2 regions of the Pseudoalteromonas sp. 2CM32C genome follow, and region 2 is predicted to be linked to the other one. Evidence: predicted binding sites of a transcription regulator. Region 2 holds the regulator's gene; the other holds the start of a gene.
What was found. Region 2 encodes FliA, which starts transcription of late flagellar genes. Its sites were predicted from a motif close to CTAAAGNTNNNNNNNNNNNNGCCGATA; they were not measured.

Region 1: the regulator FliA is predicted to act here: its motif matches at 8,774-8,800, upstream of MTF67_RS18285 (DUF5610 domain-containing protein).

Annotation. Positions count from the first base shown of each region.
Region 1 is NZ_JALNTI010000017.1:13,683-25,068, forward strand. It holds gene gspL (type II secretion system protein GspL) at 1-517, shown strand, start outside; gene MTF67_RS18230 (type II secretion system protein M) at 514-987, shown strand; gene MTF67_RS18235 (type II secretion system protein N) at 991-1,749, shown strand; gene MTF67_RS18240 (UPF0149 family protein) at 1,772-2,359, shown strand; gene MTF67_RS18245 (hypothetical protein) at 2,399-2,605, opposite strand; gene MTF67_RS18250 (hypothetical protein) at 2,605-2,964, opposite strand; gene ccoG (cytochrome c oxidase accessory protein CcoG) at 3,254-4,684, shown strand; gene MTF67_RS18260 (serine/threonine protein kinase) at 4,760-5,734, shown strand; gene MTF67_RS18265 (thiol:disulfide interchange protein DsbA/DsbL) at 5,769-6,392, shown strand; gene MTF67_RS18270 (thiol:disulfide interchange protein DsbA/DsbL) at 6,409-7,047, shown strand; gene MTF67_RS18275 (DUF523 domain-containing protein) at 7,107-7,559, shown strand; gene trmA (tRNA (uridine(54)-C5)-methyltransferase TrmA) at 7,570-8,667, opposite strand; gene MTF67_RS18285 (DUF5610 domain-containing protein) at 8,830-9,957, shown strand; gene murI (glutamate racemase) at 10,035-10,835, shown strand; gene MTF67_RS18295 (RNA-binding protein) at 10,798-11,277, opposite strand.
Region 2 is NZ_JALNTI010000001.1:162,596-173,981, forward strand. It holds gene MTF67_RS00770 (chemotaxis response regulator protein-glutamate methylesterase) at 1-917, opposite strand, end outside; gene MTF67_RS00775 (chemotaxis protein CheA) at 977-3,244, opposite strand; gene MTF67_RS00780 (protein phosphatase CheZ) at 3,260-4,027, opposite strand; gene cheY (chemotaxis response regulator CheY) at 4,046-4,429, opposite strand; gene MTF67_RS00790 (RNA polymerase sigma factor FliA) at 4,469-5,179, opposite strand; gene MTF67_RS00795 (MinD/ParA family protein) at 5,206-6,066, opposite strand; gene flhF (flagellar biosynthesis protein FlhF) at 6,059-7,534, opposite strand; gene flhA (flagellar biosynthesis protein FlhA) at 7,555-9,663, opposite strand; gene flhB (flagellar biosynthesis protein FlhB) at 9,737-10,867, opposite strand; gene fliR (flagellar biosynthetic protein FliR) at 10,877-11,386, opposite strand, start outside.

The sequences.
Region 1 (11,386 bases), on a different contig from region 2:
CCTTCGCCAAGGTGTTTACCAGCTTAAAAAGAAGAGCGCGCTCTGGTGGGGTTACTGGAAAGGCGCGGCAATTTTTACAGCCGTCGCATTGGGCTCTACTTTAGTTATAAAGGCAATTGAGTTGCAACAGCTTAATTCTCAGGTCGATATAGTAAAAAACCAAGTAGTTGAGCGATACCAGACAGCATTCCCCGGATCTAAAGTGCATCCTAATTTGATAAAAAATCAGATTAAAGGCGCATTAGATAGAATAGAAGGCTCTGATGAATCCGGTTTTTTAGAGCTGACGACTAATTTGGTTGATGTATTTTCACAAGTGAATGAGTTCACACCAGAAACGTTACGTTACGACAAACGAAGAAACGAATTACGTATTCGCGCCCGTGCTAAAGACTTTCAAACCTTTGGTAAAGTAAAAACCATACTCGAAAAGCAAGGCTTAACGGTAGAGCAAGGGTCTTTAAATAACGATGGTGATTTTGTGGTAGGTGAGATTAAATTACGAGGTGCTGCATGAAAGCACAAGCGATAAAATACTGGCGTTCTTTAAAAGAACAAGAGCAGCAACTTATTATGGTTGCTAGTGGTATATTTGTTATTTTTGTTCTTGTGATGGGGATATTCAGGCCGTTAAATAACGCTATAACAAAAGCAGAACAATCGAAAATTAAGCAACAGGCTTTGCTCGTGTGGGTTGACGAAAGCATAGTAAAGCTAAAAGCAGCGGGTAATACGCGTGTTGCGAGTAGTCAAAATCTAAGCCAAGTGGTTAACTCTACCCGCAGTCGCTATCAAATCAATATTAGTAAAATGCAGCCTAGTGATGGTTCGCTGCGTTTAACGCTCGACTCAGTAGAGTTTAATAAACTAGTAGAATGGCTCGATGAATTAGTGAATCAGCATGGTTTAAAAATCGAAAACTTAGATTTAAGTCGCGACGATAAATCGGGTTATGTAAGAGTAAGCCGTTTGGTATTAGAGAATTAATAAATGAAAAGAATAATTATATTATCGGCTGTCTTTTTAATTAGTTTTATTGTGTTTTGTATTATTAAATTACCCGCTGCTATCGCGCTTGATTTAGCAAAACCTCATTTTCCTAAGCAGTTAGAAGTAGGGCAGGCTGTAGGCACTGTATGGCAAGGCCAATTAATGCAAGTTCGTTTTGATGGCGAGCAGTTAAACAATGTGCGCTGGGATATCGCCGGTTGGGCATTATTTACTGGCAATTTAAATACTAATATAAAGTTTGGAAATGCTCGCGAACGCACTGATATATCGGGATATGCAACCGTCAGTTATGGATTGTTTAATCATACTTTAAAAGTAACAGATGGTTTAGTTCGCTCAACGGTAGAGCGAGCTATGCAACGAGTTCAGTTACCATTGCCTGTTACAGCAAAGGGGCGTGTAATACTTGAGCTAGATGAATACACCTCAGGTGCTCCTTACTGTGAGTCATTAAAGGGTGAAATAGCGAGCCCAAATATCGACGTGCAAGGCTTAAATGGTTGGTTTAATATAGGACCTCTGGCTGGCAAGTTAAGCTGTAAGTCGGGCGATGTGGCAATATTAATCGACCCTGATAACACCCTTGGGCTTGAAGCCGATGCCACTCTTAAAGCTAACTTTGACTTTAGCGTGGCAGGGTATGTAAAACCAGATGCTAGCTTACCAAAAGATGTTCACGATGCGGTTAAGTTTTTAGGCCGACCAGATAGCCAAGGCCGTTACCCGCTCAATTTTTAATGTTTTGATATAAAGAGTTTTAATGCAACTACCGCAATTCACTGAGCTGCATGCTAAGCAGCTCAGCACATTTTTAAATACCCAACCTCAAGCTATGACCTTTGAACAAAGCAAAGGTTATTTGTTTGGTGTTATATGTTCACCCGACCCCCTTGATGTGCACGAATGGGTTGATGTGATACTCAATAATTCAGTAAACGAATTAGATGAAGAAACGCTATTTTTATTTATGGCGTTTTACCATCAAATAAGTGAACAGGTTTTTGAAGTAGGTTATAAACTGCCACCACAGTACGACAGTGCATTTTGCTCGCAGTGGAGCCAAGGCTTTTTAACAGCAAGTAATGCTTACACGCAAAAGCTATTAGCAGCAACGAAGTTAGATGCACAGTACAAAGAGGCCTTAGAAACCGCACAAGCAACCCTCAGCTTTTTTGCATTAGATACACAGCTTATCTCTCAAATAGCATCACAAAATTCAATAAATACATTGCAGTTGTGTGAGCAACAATATGACCTTATGGGGGATTTTGCACTTGGTTTTGCAGAGCTAGTAGAAATAGTGGCGCTCAATAGTGGTTTGTATAACGATGATGGCTGGGACGGGTAGTTAGCGTTAAACTTTTTAATAATGGCGCTTTAATTAATATCAAGCGCCAAGATCTAAAATAATATCTGTGCAGCCTTGCTTGCACTTCACTACGCCTTTTCCCACTTCGCTGGTGGCTAAATCGAGTGTGAGTACCGTATTACATTTTTCGCATTTTAGCGTTTTACCTTGTGCTAACTGTTTAAGCATATTACGTTGCTTGTGAAACGAATCACTGGTTTTTTTGTTTAAATTAGAAAAGTCCATTATTTAGTCCGTTTTTGCTCGAGTGATTCAGACACTATTTTACACACTTTATTTAAGCGTTCAGCGTAGAAGTAAAGGTTTAAGTCGCGTTCACGACAGTAGCGCAAATTAAATAGCTGAACTGCGTCATCAGTGGTGAATGTTTTTTCTACGTATTCTTTTTCTGAGCTTGAGAGTGTCAGCTCATGACTAATTCTGTTTTTTGCTAAATTAGCAGCAGGGCTTCTATTTACTTTACTTGCATCACTTAAAAAGCCAATACCTTCGCCTAATAGCTTTTCGCGTGGTTCTTTTACAAGTGGATGATCAATGGTAAAAAACGCAAGGATCACAATTATCAAAATAATAAACTTCTTCATGGATACGTAAACCTTGATCTAAATAGGGTTGAATTATCAAGCAGTGTAATAAACTGCCTTTTAAAAGCAAGTAACTGAGATGAATAAATTAGTCGCAATCTATACCAGTAATTTTAGCCAATATTGATATAATAACTAACAAAAGTTAGATATTTCTGAAATATCTGAAAGTATTTAATTTATGATTCATTAAACTAGTCTTACTTAGCAAGTTACTTGCTACACTATGAGTATAGAGCATTTGATTAGTGCTCAGCTTTTATTTTCCAAGCGGTGTTGAGGAACTTCGATGGACAAACAGATTAAAGTAAAAAACATTCCTGTTGAGGTAAAAATTCAAAAGCCGGATTTAAGCCGTCAAGATGATAGATTTAACCCCCGTAACCGCATTTATGTGAGAGCCGTAAAAGGTCTTCACCAATTACTAAGACAGCGCATTGGCTTTTTAGGCATGCTCGCATTTATGGTTTTGCCATGGATAAACTTTAACGGCCAGCAAGCAGTGCTATTTGATTTAATAGCACAAAAATACAATATTTTTGGTCTAACTTTATGGCCTCAAGACTTCACCATACTGGCATTTATATTCATGCTGGCGGCTTTTGCGCTGTTTTTGGTAACTACATTTTATGGACGAGTCTGGTGCGGATATACCTGTCCTCAAACGGTATGGACCTTCATTTTCATCTGGTTTGAAGAAAAACTTGAAGGGACAGCAAATCAACGTAAAAAGCTCGATCAACGGCCTATGGACTTTGACAAGTTCTGGCGAAAAGCAGCTAAGCATTCCAGCTGGGTGTTGTTTTCTTTGTATACTTCTATTTCGTTTGTTGGTTACTTCACACCGATAAGAGAGCTACTCCCTGATTTTATAACCTTTAATGTTGGCGGTTATGCACTAGTGAGCATTTTAGTATTTGCTGTGTGTACATATGGCAACGCAGGCTGGATGCGTGAAATTATGTGTTTGCATATCTGTCCCTACTCACGTTTTCAGTCGGCAATGTTTGACAAAGATACCTACACAGTAACCTATGATGAAAGCCGAGGTGAAAGCCGGGGCCCTCGCTCACGTAAGGTTGCCCACGCTGATTTAGAAATAGGTGACTGTATTGACTGTAACCTATGTGTACAAGTCTGCCCAACAGGCATTGATATAAGAAACGGTTTGCAGGCTGAGTGTATAAATTGTGGTGCGTGTATTGATGCATGTGACGGCGTAATGGATAAAATGGAGTACCCGCGAGGGTTAATTTCGTATACCACAGAACGTAATCTTGAGACGCCAGAAAATAAAACCAACCCTCTACGAGCCAAAATTATTGGGTATACGGTCATACTAGTGTTGCTAACAGGCGCGCTTGTTACAAATATTGCACTGCGTAAACCAATGGACTTTGATATTATTCGTGATCGAAATCAGCTATATCGTGTCGACTTTAATGGCTTGGTTGAAAACACATATACCTTAAAGGTCATCAATAAGGCGCAATATGAGCAAACCTTTAACATTAAAGTGGCAGGGCTAGAAAACTTTAAATACATAGGTAAACAAGTATTTACTGTTCAAGCGGGTCAATCGCATAATGTGCCATTATCACTCGTTATGGACCCTTATGACTTAAAAGCGCCTATAACAGAGTTTAATTTTGTATTGTCGCCAGTTAATGAACCGGATGAGACAATTTCGCAATCGAGCAACTTTTTTAGAGCGCGATAGCCGTACTTTCTAATTCGGTAAATATAGCAATAACAAAAGCGGGTTTAACCCGCTTTTCATTTATATAAGAAGAGCATGAGCAAATTTAGCTTTATAGATTTAACCCCAGATTTAATACTTGATGCGATAGAAACCATAGGTATTTATCCCGAGTCTGGGTTACTAGCGCTTAACAGTTATGAAAATAGAGTTTATCAATTTAAAGCCGAAGACGGTCTGCGTTACGTAGTAAAGTTTTATCGTCCCGAGCGTTGGAGTAAAGCACAAATTCAAGAGGAGCACGATTTTGCTTTTGAGCTTGCTGACGCTGAAGTACCCGTTGTAGCCCCTGTTTTACATAATGGACAAAGCTTGTTTGAACACCAGGGCTATATGTTTGTGGTATTCCCAAGTGTGGGTGGGCGATTATTTGAAGTAGATAATTTAGATCAGCTTGATGTTATGGGACGTTTAATTGGTCGAATGCACCAAGTAGCTAAAACCAAACCCTTTACTTACAGACCAACAATAAGCTGTGAAGAATATTTGCATACAGCTAAAGTTCATCTTCAAAAAAGTAACTTGGTGCCAATGGGATTAAGCACTGCTTTTTATACTATTTTAGATTTGGTAATTGAGCAGACACAAAAGCAGTATCAAGATACAAATAGTATTCGCTTACATGGCGATTGCCACGCAGGCAATATATTATGGGCTGGCGATGCGCTAATGTTCGTGGATTTAGACGATAGTCGTCAAGGGCCTGCTATTCAAGATCTATGGATGATGCTCAGTGGCGACAGACCAACGCAACTGTTACAGTTAGACACTTTGGTGGGAGCGTATGAAGAGTTTTGTGATTTTGACCACGCTCAACTCAAATTAATTGAACCGCTGCGAGCAATGCGTATTATTCACTACATGGGATGGGTGGCAAAAAGGTGGAGCGATCCAGCTTTTGTGCGGAACTTTTCATGGTTTGCTGATGACAAATACTGGGAGCAACAAATTTTAGCGCTTAAAGAACAACTTGCTGCACTGCAAGAACCGCCGTTAAAGTTATTGCCGTAAATTATTATTTAATGACAAGTACAACGAGATACTAATGCTTAAAAAACTAAAACTGAGCCTACTTCTTTTATGTTTACCTTTTGCAGCCTTTGCTGCACAGTTTGAGGCAAATAACCAATACACGATTATTAAAACTGAAAAAAGCACAACACCACAGGTAACAGAGTTCTTTTCATTTTATTGTCCGCACTGTTTTAAATTTGAACCAGTGGCTAAAGCAATTGAAAAAAAACTGCCTGAAGGCACTGATTTTGTTAAAAGTCACGTCAACTTTTTAGGTGGTGTGTCTCCACAGGCACAAAGTAATTTAAGCTTTGCTTACTTAATCGCAAAACAACAAGGGCAAGCACAAAATATAGCTGACCAAATTTTTAGAAGTATCCATATTCAAGGTGCGCCTTTAACAGAAGTTAAAGACCTTAAAAAGCTATTGGAAGTAAATGGAATTGATAGCGACACATTTGACCAAGCGATTGCAAGCATGCCAATTATTGCCGAAGAGCAAGCAATGCAAGATAAGCAAAACAAATATTCAAAGTTAGGTGCGTTAACTGGTGTACCTACTTTTATTGTTAACGATAAATACAAAATCAATATTAACACCATAAAAAACCAACAAGAACTTGATGAGTTAATTGCGTTTTTATTAGCATTATAAATTTTGGAGCATAAGAATGATTAAACTACTTAAAGCAGGGTTACTTGCATTAGTATTACCGATGGCAGCAACAAGCTTTGCGGCGACCTACGAAGAAGGCGTTCATTACGATGTTATTGCTGAACGTGCCACTAAAAAGCCAGAAGTAAAAGAGTTTTTCTCTTTTTACTGCCCGGCGTGTAATAACTACGAGTCACTGATCAGCGAATTTAAGCCTAAACTAGATAAAAATGTTAAGTTTAAAAAGAGTCACGTTGACTTTGTGGGTGTTCGTAATCCAGAAAACCAACAAATGATGAGCCAAGCACTTGCAACTGCTGAAGTACTTCCTCAAAAAGAGAAACTTATCGCAGCTATTTTTAATCATATTCACACTAAGCGCGCTAAATTTAACGAGTTAGCTGACGTGAAAGATGTGTTTGTTGCGCAAGGTGTTGATGGCGATAAGTTTGATAAGTTATTTAAAAGCTTTTCGGTTCGTACATTAAGTTCTAAGATGAAGCGCGATCAAGAATACTTTAAAGAAAAAGGTGCTCTTCGTGGTGTACCCACATTTATCGTAAACGGTAAGTATAAATTAAACTTAGGCCGTGAATCAGGTGTTACAGCACCTGAAGATATTAGTAAATTAATTAATTACTTAGCTAACAAGTAAGTTTAGCTAAAACCAAAAAAGCTCCTTAAGGAGCTTTTTTGCTTTATAAGGATGTAGCAATGAAAAAAATATTAGTATCGAGTTGCTTGCTAGGGCAGCCTGTTCGTTATGATGGGAAAGGACAAACATTACAGCATCCACAATTACGGGTATGGCAAAGTAATAAGAAAATAATATCCTTTTGTCCTGAAGTGGCTGGTGGGCTATCTACTCCTAGAGCTCCTGCTGAAATAATACAGGGGAAAGTAATTACTAATTCAGGCGAAGATGTAACAGAGCAATTTCAAACTGGGGCTAATATAGCGCTAGAACTTTGTAAAAAAAATAAAGTTCGTTTTGCTTTACTTAAAGAATCGAGCCCTTCTTGCGGACGAAATACAATATATGATGGAAAGCATCGCGGAATAAAAATCGAAGGTCTAGGTTTAACTGCAGCATTATTAATAAAGAATGGAGTTCAAGTATTTAGTGAAGAGCAAATACCAGCGCTTATAAAAGCACTGGCACTTTAATTTTGGTTGGTTATTTACGCTGTAAGAAAACACCCGACTCTATGTGATGTGTATAAGGGAACTGATCAAATATCGCAAAGCGCTTAACATTATGCGAACGCGTTAAATGATCTAAATCGCGTTCCAGTGTGTCAGGATTACACGATATATAAATTATGTTTTCGTAATTAGCCACTAAATCACAGGTTAACTCATCCATACCAGCGCGTGGCGGGTCGACTAAGATGGTTTGGCAATTGTAACTTTTTAAATCAATGCCATTTAGACGAGAAAAAGTACGTTCGCCATTCATTGCTTGAGTAAACTCTTCGCTCGACATACGAATAATATCTAGGTTGTCTACATTGTTTTTGGCAATGTTATATTGAGCAGAGTGAACAGACGATTTAGATATTTCAGTTGCGAGTACTTTATTAAAAGATCCCGCTAGCGCAATAGAAAAGTTACCATTACCGCAGTAAAGCTCTAGTAAATCATTTTTAAGTGGTTTACATAAATCTTGTGCCCACTCAAGCATACTTATATTTACTTTTGCATTAGGTTGCGTAAAGCTATTTTCTACTTGTTGGTAAATTAGTTCTTGGCCATTTACAGTTAATTGCTCTGTTACAAAGTCATCACCTAGCACTTCTTTCTGCTTACGTGCTCGGCCAATAAAATCTATTTTATATTTTTCACTCAGTTTTGCCTTTAGTGACTTAATTTCACGTAGCCATTCATCATCAAGCGGCTTGTGATAAAGCAAGCTCACTAAAATTTCACCACTGAGTGTAGACAGGTAATCTATTTGAAATAGCTTTCGGCGTAAAACCTCGCATGGTTTAAGGTTTTCAATCATCACCTGCATGATTTCACCAACAAGCGGTGCCGCAGGGTCAAACGTATCAACACGTATTTTTTCTTTAGTTTGCTGATCAAACATTATATGAAACAGATCGTCTCCATCATGCCATACTCTAAATTCGGCACGTTGGCGGTAGTTAATTGGCTCTGAGCTAAATACTTCTAGCTGCTCCACACCAAAACGTTGAAACTGTGAAGTTATACGCTGTTCTTTTTCACTTAACTGCGCTTGGTACTGTGTGGTATCTATTTTAATAACTGCCATTCGCGTTACTACCTTATCTAAGATCTGTTTATCGGCGCTATTGTAGGGAGCGGTTCGCATTTGTCTAGTTTTGGCTAGAATAAATGATGTTTTTTTGCACGGTTTACTTTAGTTTTTTATGCCCTGGCCGATAATAAACTACGCACGCTCAGGAGACGATTCATGAAAATAGGCAACTATGGCTTTGTACCAAGCCAGAACATAAACAAATTCAACAACAAAGCTGACGTACAACAACCTACCATCGCGTCTCCGCAAGACAGCTATCAGCAACGAGGTAAAGAATTAGCTGCTAAAGTTTTAGGTGATAAAATGGCAGAGCAGCTTGGTTTGCCAGTTCAAGAAAAAAAAGCAGATAAGCCCCTTTTTGATTTTGAAGCAATAGTTAAAAATGTACTCGACTTTGTCACCGGCGCCGTTAATAAAGCAAAAGCTGATGGTGCCGATGACGATAAATTAAAAGGTATGCTAAGTGATGCCCGTAAGGGGGTTCAAATAGGTATTGATGACGCCGTTGATGAGTTAAAAGAATCCGGCGTTCTGAACGATGAAACCCAAGAGGGAATTAACAAATCAAAAGAAGGTATTTTTGATGGCCTTGATAAGTTTGAAGATAATTTGTTCAACCCAATGCCAGCTAGTGTGGGGGTAACCCAAGCACAATACGCAAGTTTAAGTAATAATGCTCAGTACAGTTTCACCACAGCAGAAGGTGATGAAGTAACAATAAGTTTTGCCGATGCATTTAAATCTCAGTCTGCTAGTAGTTATCAGCGTGGTGAGGGAGGGGAGGCATTCGTAAGTGAATCATCACAATCGAGAGAGCTTTCATTTTCAATGTCAGTTAACGGCGACCTTAATGATAAAGAGCAAGAAGCAATTAATGAGTTAATGGAAAACCTACAAAACGTAAGTAAGACCTTTTTTAGCGGCGATTTAGAGCAGGCATTCGAAGAAGCGCAAGAGCTTAGTTTAGGCAATGAACAACTTGTTGCATTTTCAATGGATTTACGCCAAACCAAAACAGTTGCTGCAATAAAGGGTTACGAAGAAAATAAACCGGCTCCAGAAAAAGTAATTGCAGATAAAGTAGCGCCTTTTAATGATGACCTCCGAGAGGCATTTTCTAAAGCAACCGAGCTAGGTATTCAAAATCAGTTATCAGGCATTATGCAGTGGCTTAATGAAGATCAAAGTGAGATCGATAAACTGGTTGATTACACAAAAGCTATGTTTGAAAACCTTAATAAGTTAAATAGCGCGACAAAGCAAACAGCAGAGGAAGTTTAACCTCAACATTAAACTACTTTCTTTTGCAAAAATCACATGGCAAACTGCCGTTCTAATCTAATAATAGGAACGGTCGTTTGTCAGCGCATATAATGGTTTTTGATTCAGGGATTGGTGGCACAACAGTACTTGATCATATAAAGCAACGTATCCCGAATGCTCAATATAGCTATTTTATGGATAATGCTTTCTTACCTTATGGAGCTCAAACACAACAAACAATTATTAATCGTTTGTGTTCGCTCATTCATTTCATTAAGTTAAACAAGCTAAACGTCGATTTAATTGTAATAGCATGCAACACGGCATCCACATCGGCATTAAGTGCTGTACGCAAAATTACAGATATACCCATAGTTGGTGTTGTACCAGCAATCAAGCCCGCCGCAGAATTAACACGTTCAAATCACATTGCTTTACTGGCAACACCTGCAACAATAGCGAGCTCATATACAAATAAGTTAATAGCGCAGCACGCTAGTAATGTAACTGTTAACTTATATAGCAGTGTTGAGTTGGTAAACGTTGCTGAATTACTTTTCTTTAATGGCTATTTAGATACAAATAAATTACATGCTGTACTTGAAGGTTTGAATATTGAAAAGCAAACGGATGTGCTTGTATTGGGGTGTACACACTTTCCAATACTTACAAAGCAGATTAGTGAGCACTTTAAAAATAGCATTCAGCTGGTGGATTCTGGTGCAGCAATAGCAAATAGAGTTATTTATCTACTAACCGAGTCAGGTTTATTAGCACAAAATATACCTGGCATAAAAAAGCCGCTGCAATACTATGCAACGGCTAATGTGATCAGCGATAAACTTGCGGTTAAGCTAGTTAAACTGATTGATCCGCCTGAGTTCGAAGCGTATTAGAATCATCTTCTTGTTTTTGTTTTGCTTCACGAACTTTTAAAGTGCGTTGTTGGAACTCACTATCGTTCAAGTTTGCAATAGCATTGTCTGCATCAGCTTGCGCCATTTCAACAAAACCAAAGCCACGACGTTTGCCTGTATTTTTATCCTTTAATAGACGAACGTTGAATACTTTACCTTGCTCTTCAAACAAAGCACGAACAACACCTTCGTTTGCACGGTAAGGAAGGTTACCAACGTAAAGTGTTTTAGTTTTTACTTCGGCCTCTTCTAAAACGTCAGAAGACATAGCAGCAATAACTAGCCCACCTATTAATAAGCCAACAGCAAATACAATTGCAGGGTCAAGTTCTAAGCTTCCAAGGGCGAACTTAACAATAACAAAACCAACTACAGCAATAACAACAGAAAAGATAAAAGATTTTTGATCGGGTAATTTCATTTTAGATCTACCAATAAACAGGAAATAAACATTAATTTAACATTGTGAACTTGCTATCTTAACGTCTTAAACGAACTTAGCAATGATATTTATATGAAATTATAAAAAG
Region 2 (11,386 bases):
CTTGCAAATGTAACGTCAACACTGGGTTTATAAGTGATTCGTTCGCTATTGTCTTCAAAAACGCGCAATGTTTTAGAACCACCTCGACCTTCAACCATCATTTGTTGCCCGCCAGGAGCCAAATAGGCAGTTCCAGCATCAAGACGATCACCTTGCTGTGCTTCTTTTACTTTTATTTTGCACAATCCATTTAAACGAGCTGCAAATGCCGGTGTAAAAGCAGCAGGCATATGCTGGATAAGTAAAATGGGATGCGGAAAATTAGCGGGTAATTGCGTAAGCACATTTTGTAAAGCAACAGGACCACCAGTAGATGTACCGATAGCCACAAGCTTGTATTGCTTGCCACTTGCACGAGTTGGTACGTTGTTTTGTGTTTTTGTTAATGTCGATGCGGTTGTTGAACGCTGAAAACTTCTATCTGGTTGCCTGATTGAAGACCCAGTATTACTGGTTTTATCAGGCACAGAGCGTGCCGCTGGTTTCTGGTGTGTTATTGGCTTAAAGGCTCTAGGAATGCGCTTATTACCAATTTCTTTGACTTTAGCTTGAAGGAGCTTTATCGCATCTTCATTATTACGTGCAATATCTTCAAACTTTTTAGGTAAAAAATCCATCGCTCCAGCATCAAGCGCATCAAGTGTTGCTGTTGCGCCAGCACGGGTTAAAGAGGAAAACATTAAGATTGGCGTGGGGTTACTTGCCATTATCTCTTTAACAGCACTGATACCATCAAGCACAGGCATTTCTACATCCATCGTGATCATATCAGGACGAAGCTGAGCCGTTTTTTCTACAGCCTCTCTGCCATTAATGGCAAAACCTATAACTTGTATGTCGCTGTCTTGTTCAAGGATTTCGCTTACTCTACGACGAAAAAAGCTCGAATCATCAACAACTAAAACTTTTACGGCCATTTAGCTCTCTTATTAAATTTATACGTAGGTACACATCTTGTGTGTACCTACTTTATGATTTAGCCAGCGTAGTGTTTTAACATATTTGGAACATCTAAAATTAGTGCAATTCCACCATCTGATGTAATAGTTGCGCCTGCCATACCTGGAGTACCTTGCAAAAGAGCATCAAGAGGTTTAATTACAACTTCTTCTTGACCTATTAAAGAATCAACTACAAAACCAACCTGCTGAGTACCTATTTGAACAATAACAACATGACCTTGCGCTTTGCGCTGAGTGCGATCTGCTCCTTTAACTAACCAATGCTCAAGATAAAATAGCGGTATCGCTTTCTTACGTACAATAATGGTTAATTGACCATCAACAACATTTGTTTTGGTTAAATCTAAATGGAATATTTCGCTTACACCTGCTAATGGTAATGCAAATGTTTGTTCGCCAACTACAACCATCAAGGTTGGTAATATCGCAAGTGTTAACGGTACTTTTATTTCTAAAATTGTACCAACACCTAGCTCTGACTGAATACTCACTGAGCCATTAAGTTGAGTGATTTTAGTTTTTACAACATCCATTCCCACACCACGGCCTGAGATGTCAGAGATCTCTTCTTTGGTAGAAAATCCTGGTGCAAATATTAAGTTGTATGCTTCAGTATCCGATAAACGACTTGCTTGATCGTGATCTATTACCCCTTTACCAATCGCTATCTTTTTGAGCTTTTCTGCGTCCATACCCGCACCATCATCTTTGATGGTAAGCAAAATATGATCTCCCTCTTGAGACGCTGAAAGTGTTACATTACCCGTCCGAGGTTTACCTGCTGCTTCACGATCAGCTGGCATTTCTATTCCGTGGTCAACTGAGTTTCTAACTAAGTGAACAAGCGGGTCTGCAAGTGCCTCAACTAAGTTTTTGTCTAAATCGGTTTCTTCACCGACAAGCTGTAAGCTAATATCTTTATTGAGGCTTCGTGCTAAGTCACGAACAACGCGAGGGAAGCGGCCAAATACCTTTTTAATTGGCTGCATTCGCGTTTGCATTACTGCACCTTGAATATCTGCAGTCACTACATCTAGGTTAGAAATGGCTTTACCCATTGCTTCACTTTCTGAGTTAGTGGCTAAACTTACCAACCTATTACGAACAAGTACTAACTCACCCACCATATTCATTATTTGGTCTAGGCGTTTTGTGTCAACTCGCACTGTTGTTTCTGCTTGCGGAGGAGCTGGCTTTTTCACAGCTGCTGGCGCTGGAGCCGCTTTTGCTACAGGTTTTGCTGCCGGTTTGTCTGCTGGCTTTTGAACAGGTTTTGGGGCTGCTGCTTTAACAGGTTCAGGCTTTTTGACAGGCTCACTTACTTTAGCCACGGGTTTTGCCGCCGGCTTCGGCTCTGGAGCTGCAGGGCTCTCTATTGATTTAGGAGCACCTGAACCATGAAGCTCGTCAAGCAATGCTTCAAATTCATCATCGCTAATTTCATCATCGCTAGAATCACTTGCAGGTGAACTTGTTGAAGGCGTTGCAGAACTTTCTGCAGAATTATTACTTGCTGTTTGCTCTTTTACAGGCTCACTGGCCGCAACAGCACCAAAGCTTCCAACGCCATGAAGTTCATCAAGTAAGTTGTCAAACTCATCATCTGTAATGTCTCCACTGACATCACTACTACTGGACGCGCTTTCAGCTACTGGACTTTGACCTTTTCCATGTAATTCGTCTAGTAAGTTTTCAAATTCATCTTCTGTTATTTCGTCAATCTGAGTTTCATCATCGCTTTGTTCAACTGTTCCACCGCTAAATAGCTCGTCAAATGCAAACGGATCTTCTTCATCAGTTCCTGAGGCTTCCTCGGCAACTGGGGCATCAATAACCTCGGCTTGAGGTTCTTCAGTTGAATCAACTGGTGAGTCACCAGCAAGCTCTTCTTCTGTTGGAGGTAAACCTAGTTTATGAAGGGTTTCAAGAAGTTCAGGATCGGCGGGTTCTGGTTTGTCACGATTTTGAATGGTGGCAAACATCTCGTTAATCGTATCGAGAGCTTGTAAAATTACATCCATCAACTCTGAATTAACCGTTCGTACGCCTTGCCTAAGCAGATCGAACACATTCTCTGCGCCATGACATGCATCAACGAGCTCGGTCATAGCTAAAAATCCAGCACCACCTTTTACAGTGTGGAACCCTCTAAATATGGCATTGAGTAATTCGGTGTCCTCTGGATTGTTTTCCAGCTCAACTAACTGTTCAGATAAAAGCTCTAGGATTTCTCCTGCCTCTACAAGAAAGTCTTGTAAAATATCTTCATCGACTTCAAACATGCAGTTACTCTCCTCTTAGAAGCCCAAACTTGATAAAAGATCATCGACTTCATCTTGATCAGATACAACATCATTACGTGATTCTTTATCAATAATAGGGCCTTCTGGACCTGCTAAAGTTTGTTCGTCTAATGGTTCATTTGTTTTTTGTTGTTCTATTTTTTCGGCTTTACTTTCGCTTTGATCAGCGAAGGCTGTCAAAAGATGAATTAAGCTTTCTTCAACTTCTCTAACAAGCTCAATAACTCGGCGAATAACTTGTCCGGTTAAATCTTGATAGTCTTGTGCCATAAGTACATTAGTCATCAAACTTTGCAGCTCATCAGTTTTATGATGAGAATTGTTCATAAACTTATCAATGCTGTGGCATAACGATTTAAACTCCCCTAACTCAATCTCTCGATTCATTAGGCGATCCCATGTCGGTTTGATATGAGATATTTCGTCTGCCAACTGTTGAGCAATTGGTAGGCTAGCCTCAACAGCATCCATTGTTTTATTCGCGGCATTTTCTGTCATTTCTATAACATAATTGAGCCGTTTTTTTGCATCTGGAATAGCATCGGTAGTTAAGTCAGATAAGCGAGTGTCTAGCTCAAAGCTTTTTAAAGCTTCATGCAATTGACGGGTTAACTTTCCAACCTCAGCAAATATTTCAGATTGCTCCTTAGAAGCGGTATCTAAAATTAACTGATTGGCTTTGTCTTGCTCACCGTTTTCTAGAAAAACAACGAGCTGACGAGCTTGTTCTAAAGTTATTTGAGGCGCAGCAAGTGCTGACATAAGCCTCTCCCCCTATCATTAGCCTAAACGTTCAAATACTTTTTCTAATTTAGTTTTGAGTGTTCCAGCAGTAAATGGCTTAACGATATAACCATTAACACCTGCCTGTGCTGCCGCTATAATTTGTTCTTTTTTAGCTTCAGCCGTTACCATCAATACTGGAATGTGTTTAAGCTTATCATCCGCACGTATTGCTCTTAGTAGGTCTATACCCTGCATTCCTGGCATATTCCAATCGGTAACAACAAAATCAAATACTTGATTTTGTAGCATTGGCAAAGCGGTTGACCCATCGTCTGCTTCTTGAACATTAGTGAAACCTAAGTCACGCAACAGATTTTTAATAATACGTCTCATTGTTGAAAAATCGTCAACAACCAGAATTTTCATGTTTTTATCCAAAACATCCCCCAGTGAGGTCTTAACCTTGTTTACTTACTACTAATTTATCCAGTCATTGATTTTAGCTTTAAGCTTAATCATCGCCTGACCATGTATTTGACTTACACGCGATTCACTTACATCGAGTATATGCCCTATTTCTTTTAAATTCATTTCATCGTTATAGTACAAAGACAGCACCATTGCATCACGTTCTGGTAAAGATTTTATTGCACCTAATAAAGACTCGTTAAACCGCTCATTTTTAACATTATTAAACGGTTTGTCTAGCGCTAAATCTTGGCCCACTGGACTGATGGCATCTTCATCAACACCAAGGTCTTCAATACCGAGTACTTTACTTGCATTTACATCGTTTAAGATATGATGGTACTCATTTAACGAAATTTCAAGTTTTTCAGCAACTTCTATATCTGTCGGCTCACGGTTTAAGCTTTTTTCTAAAAAAGCAATTGTTTCGGCCACCAAACGGCTTTTACGATGCACTGAACGGGGTGCCCAATCGCCACGTCGCATCTCGTCAAGCATTGCCCCACGAATACGAATCCCCGCAAAAGTTTCAAAGCTAGCCCCTTTGGTTGCATCAAAACTTTTAGATGCTTCAATCAGACCTATCATTCCTGATTGTATTAAATCGTCCAGCTGCACGCTGGCTGGTAAACGCGCTATAAGATGACATGCCACTTTTTTGACAAGTGATGCATGTTTTTCAACAATCACATTTAAATTTTGTGCTGATTGATATCCCATAACTTTATTCACCAATGTTGTCATAATTAGCCGTTTACTAGTTTCTCTATGAAAAACTCCAGATGACCTGATGGTTGATTAGGTATTGGCCATTTAACTGCTTTTGTTGCTAAAGCTTGAAACGCAAGTGCCGCCGGCGAATTAGGAAAAAGCTCTACAATAACTTTTTGGCGACGCGTTGCTTTGCGCATATTTTCGTCGTAGGGAACCGTTGCGACCAGGTCCATTGATACATCTAAAAAACGATCGGTCACTTTGGAAAGTTTAGCAAATAACTCTTGCCCTTCACGCATACTACGGACCATATTTGCAACAATTTTAAATTTGTATACACCATGCTCGCGACTCAACACTTTAATGAGCGCGTAAGCATCTGTAATCGATGTGGGCTCGTCGCATACAACAACCATGACGTCTTGTGCCGCGCGAGAAAAACTCAGCACCATGTCTGAAATACCTGCGGCTGTGTCGACAATTAAAATATCAAATTCTGTATTTAATTCACTAAAAGCCCGTATAAGTCCCGCGTGCTCTGAAGGCGACAATTCAACCATACTTTGAGAGCCTGACGTTGCGGGTACAATCTTTATACCTGCGGGGCCTTCAACTAAAATTTCATCAAGTTCACATTCACCAGATAAAACATGTGATAAGTTACGTTCAACACGTAGTCCTAGCATAACGTCACAGTTTGCTAAGCCTAAATCGGCATCAAGAACCAACACTCTGTTACCTTGCTGGCCTAATGCAATTGCAGTATTCAGAGAAACATTTGTTTTTCCTACTCCACCTTTACCGCCAGTGACAGCGATAACTTTTACGCCGTTGTTATTGTTTTGACTCATTTTGCGCAGGCCACTTGCTTGATCTAATACTGTGTTAATCATACATCCCTACTGTGCTTGGCGCCACTGCTTGGTGCCTTGAATGTTGTGCTTTTGCTCTTTTTAAATAGAGTTGCTCAGCCTTTTTAACTAGTTTTTCAGCATTTGCAACTCGAATATCTTCTGGTACTCGTTGACCGTTAGTAAGATACCCTATTGGAAGGCGATTTTGAATCGCTATACTAATAATCTCACCTAAACTTAAAGATTCGTCTAATTTGGTGAATATACAACCACTTAACTGCACTTTTTTAAAGTGCCTAACGGTTTCTTGCAACACATGTATTTGCGATGTTGCGCTGAGCACTAAATAACTACGAATATCAACACGCTGATTACGCATTAGCGTATTAAGTTGCTCAGTTAAGCGCAAGTCGCGCTGGCTCATACCCGCAGTATCAATTAATACTAGTCGTTTATTTCGTAAATGATATAAAACTTCAGCTAATTCATTAGCATCTTTAACTTGCTTAACACCACAACCTATAATTCGGCCATAAGTGGCGAGTTGCTCATAAGCACCAATTCTGTATGTGTCTGTTGTGATTAAAGCGACTTTGTCTGCACCGTATTTTTGTGCGCCAAGTGCAGCTAATTTAGCAACGGTTGTTGTTTTGCCAACACCCGTTGGGCCGACTAAGGCGTATACACCGCCTTGACGTAAAATCTCGTTGTTGGTTGTCTGCATCTGATCTTCAACCATTGTTAAAAGTGCTTTCCAACCTTGCTGGCGAGATACATCGTCAGGAACAAAGCACGCCATTTGCTCAGCAACATCTTTATCTATTCCCATACCGACTAAACGATCAATCATGCATGCACGAGTAGGATCGCGTCTTGCCATGTCTTGTTGCATAAGCCCTGACACTTGATGTTCTAACAATTGACGAATGGCATTCATTTCGTCACGCATTGACGAAATTTGCTCACTTTCAGTATGCTTAGTTTCTTGGCGAGGTGTCACTGGACTGTCAAGATCATCAAAACCACTTTCTAAATCATCAAATCCAAGGCTGTCTGCTTGTGTTTGCGGACGCGCTGAAGCTTGACGTTCATTAGTGAACATAGGACGAGGACGCTGCTCTTGAACTGGCTCTTGGTAGTTGTCTGTAGTATCAATACCTGATTGAGAAAACATAGAAGCCAATTCTGCAGAACGAGGGCGTGGGGCTTGACGCTCTAATAATGCCTGAAGACTATCGGCTACTTTCGCTTGTGGCTCTGGTTTAGCGCGAAGAGGCTCTGATTTTACAAAATTATGCACTGGCTGTGTTTTTGTTGAGCTTTGTGCTGGAGTGCTAAGTGCCTGCTCTTTTTTAGGGGCTGCTTTGTCATAATCTACTGCTGCTACAATTTCTACACCGTTAGCTAGTTTTTTATTTGACATAATAACCGCATCAACACCTAATTCGTCTTTAACTTCTTTAAGTACTGTGCGCATATCTTTAGCAAAAAAACGTTTTATTTTCATGATTCAACCCCTTTAAAATCTTATTGTTGGCCAACAGAGCTGACTATCTTGATCTGTCTTTCATCTGGTACCTCTTGATAAGACATCACCCTTAAACCCGGGATGGTGTACTTAACAAAACGAGATAACACAGTGCGTAACATTCCCGACGTTAGCAATATTGAAGGTTCACCGGACATTTCTTGATTTTGATGCGCTTCATTTAGTGACACTTGAAGTCGCTCTGCAAGTCCTGGTTCTATACCGGCACCTTCGTCGCCTGCATTTTGCAGTGACTGATGCAACATCTGTTCCAACTCAGGCGCCAAGGTTATGACAGGGATTTCTGAAGACATGCCTACAGCGTCTTGAACGATTAATCGACGTAATGAAATACGTACTGCAGCCGTTAGCACATCAGGGTCTTGACTACGTGGCCCATACTCAACAAGGGTTTGTACAATTGAGCGCATATCACGAATTGCAACGCCTTCATTAAGTAGATTTTGTAGTACTTTTACAATCACAGTTAACGGTAATACGTCAGGGACTAAACCTTCAACTAAGCGAGGGTGGCTTTTACCTAACATATCTAATAAGTTCTGTACTTCCTCGTGACCTAAAAGCAGTGCTGCGCTGTTAGTAAGCAACTGGCTAATGTGTGTAGCCACAACTGTAGCTGAATCTACCACGGTATAGCCTAGCGATTGCGCTTCGTCTTTTTGATCTGGTTTTATCCATACCGCATCAAGCCCAAAAGCAGGGTCTTTAGTTTCGACCCCTTTAATTGGCCCAAATACTTGACCTGGATTTATTGCCAACTCATCACCATGCTTGAGTTCACCTTCACCGGTAGATACCCCCATAAGCGTAATTCTGTATGCATTAGGATCAAGCTCTAAGTTATCGCGAATATGTACGGGTGGAACTAAAAAACCCAGCTCTTGAGAAAGCTTTTTACGTACTCCCTTAATACGATTTAGTAGCTCTCCGCCTTGAGACTGGTCAACCAAAGGAATTAATCTATAACCCACTTCTAAGCCAATTACATCTACTTGCTGAACGTCGTCCCAGCCTAGTTCTTTTTGCTCTTGCTTGTTGGCAACACCCGTACCAGCAGTTCCATTTGCAGCAGCCTCGGCTTCTGCTGCAGCCACTTTTAATTTACTTTGTTGAGTGTAATAAGCTAAATAACCTAATAATGCACCTAGGCTTAAAAATGCTAAATGAGGCATGCCAGGCACTAAGCCCATGGTAATTAATATGCCAGATGCTATAAATAAAGATTTTTCGTTGCCAAGTTGTTTCTTAAACTGGTCGCCCATATTGAGAGACTCGTTTTGGCGTGTTACTACAATTGCGGTACCAATTGATAGTAGTAATGAGGGGAGCTGAGCCACTAAGCCATCACCAATCGTAAGGAGTGTGTAAACTTCCATAGCTTGGCCAAAGCTTAAGTCATGCTGGATCATGCCAACAAATAGACCACCAACAATGTTAATAATTAAAATGACGATACCCGCAATAGCATCACCTTTTACAAACTTACTTGCACCATCCATTGAACCATAAAAATCGGCCTCGCGGGTTACTTCTTCTCGGCGATCGCGCGCTTGCTCGGCACTAATAAACCCTGCGTTTAAATCAGCATCAATTGCCATTTGCTTACCAGGCATTGCATCAAGTGTAAAACGTGCAGATACCTCAGAAATACGCCCGGCACCTTTTGTGATTACTACAAAGTTAATAATAATCAAAATTAAAAACACCACTAAACCAACAGCATAATTACCGCCAATCACAACAGAGCCAAAGGCTTCTATTACCTTCCCCGCAGCATCTCCACCATTATGTCCCTCTAAAAGTACAACACGTGTACTGGCTACGTTGAGTGCTAAACGCATAATTGTGGCGATAAGCAACACGGCCGGAAACATACCAAACTCAACGGGTTTCATGGTGTAAACGGTGACGAGTAGAACCACCAACGCTAACGCAATATTGAATGAAAAAAGGATATCAAGTAAAAATGGCGGTAACGGTAAAATGACCATTCCCAAAGCTGCAAGCACAAGCAAAGGCGTACCTACGCCCTTTGCATATTCTTTTTTATCTGCATTAAGTTGTTGTAATACCGCTTTAAAACTCATAATTCTACAATTTCAAAAAATTGACACTACGTAGAATTAGCAATAACTATTCCAAGTTAATAAAGGGGTAATATTAATACCTGTAGGCATCAGGAATGGGGAGCTTTTTATTAAGCTTAGTCGGGCGTTTTCCGCGACCTTTATTGAAGCGTTTTAGCTGAAAAACATAAGCTAGCACCTGTGCAACGGCAGTAAACAGTTGATCAGGAATTTGTTCTCCCACTTCTGCGGTATGATAAAGCGCTCGAGTAAGCATTGGCGACTCAACAATGGGTACGTCATTACCGTTTGCCACTTTTCGAATTTGCATAGCCAGTTCATCCACGCCTTTAGCAAGCACTATAGGTGCTCCTGCTCGCTCAGTGTCGTATTTAAGAGCAACAGAATAATGCGTTGGGTTGGTAACAACTACATCGGCATCGGGCACGTCTTGCATCATTCTTTTTTGAGACATTTGTCTCTGAGTTTGCCTAATACGCGCTTTTATTTGAGGGTCACCTTCAGAGTTTTTGTACTCATCTTTTACTTCTTGCAGTGTCATTTTTAACTGCTTATGGTGAGTATGACTTTGATACGGGGCATCGATTGCTGCAATAATTACCAATGTGCACGACAATGCTAAAAACATCCACGAGAGGATTTCGAGCGCATGGATAATATTATTAGGTGCAGACTCAATACTTAAGTGTAATATTTCGTCAAAAAAAGTATTAATCAAAAAAAAGGCAAAACTTGCGACCACTAAAAACTTTAAAATAGCTTTAGTAAGCTCTACCGCAGCTTGAGGGCCAAACATGCGTTTAAAGCCTTTAAATGGAGACATTTTACTTGCTTTAGGAGCGGCTGCTTGCCAACTAAAATTAAAGCCACCTAGTAAAGTATTACCTATAATGCCCGCAAATAAAATAATGAATACAAACATAGCCATAGGAAAAATAAGCGCGTCGGCAACACTGGACCAAACCGCAAACATTTTAGTGGTGTCGTAGGTTTCATTTCGATTAAGGCTGAGCATTCTGCCCATAATATTGTATAACCCCTTACCAATTTCAGGGCCGTACATTAACAATGAAATAGCTGAAAATATAAGAACAAACATAGTGCCTAATTCTTTTGAACGAGCAACCTGCCCTTTCTTTTTAGACTCTTCTATTTTTTTCCCTGTGGGTTCTTCTGTTTTTTCTTGACCTGAATCTTCAGCCATAACACACTCCTAAGGTGAACAACCAACTAAGGTACACATTAGTTCGATCATTTTAAGCCACTGAAATTCAAATTGCAGGATGAAGTTGCCCAGTGTTGCCCAAATAATGACAAGCCCTGCAACAAGGGTGAATGGAAAACCAATAGCAAAAATATTTAACTGAGGCGCCGCACGGGTCATAATACCAAATGAAATATTAATAACTAGCATTGCCGTCAATGGTGCAAGTGAGAGCACTAAAGCTGTTGTAAACATCCAACCGCCCCACGTTACAATATCCCAGTAATGATCTACTGACCACCAATTACCATCAATTGGCAGTACTTCAAAACTATGTACAACCATCTGTATCATCATTAAATGGCCATTGAATACAAAAAATAATAGTGTTGCTAAAATAAGAAAAAACTGACCAACAGCCGGAACGCTGGCCCCATTTGAGGGGTCAATGACAGAGGCAAAACCTAAACCGGTTTGCATAGCAAGTATCTGCCCTGCCAAAACGAAGGTATTGAGTAA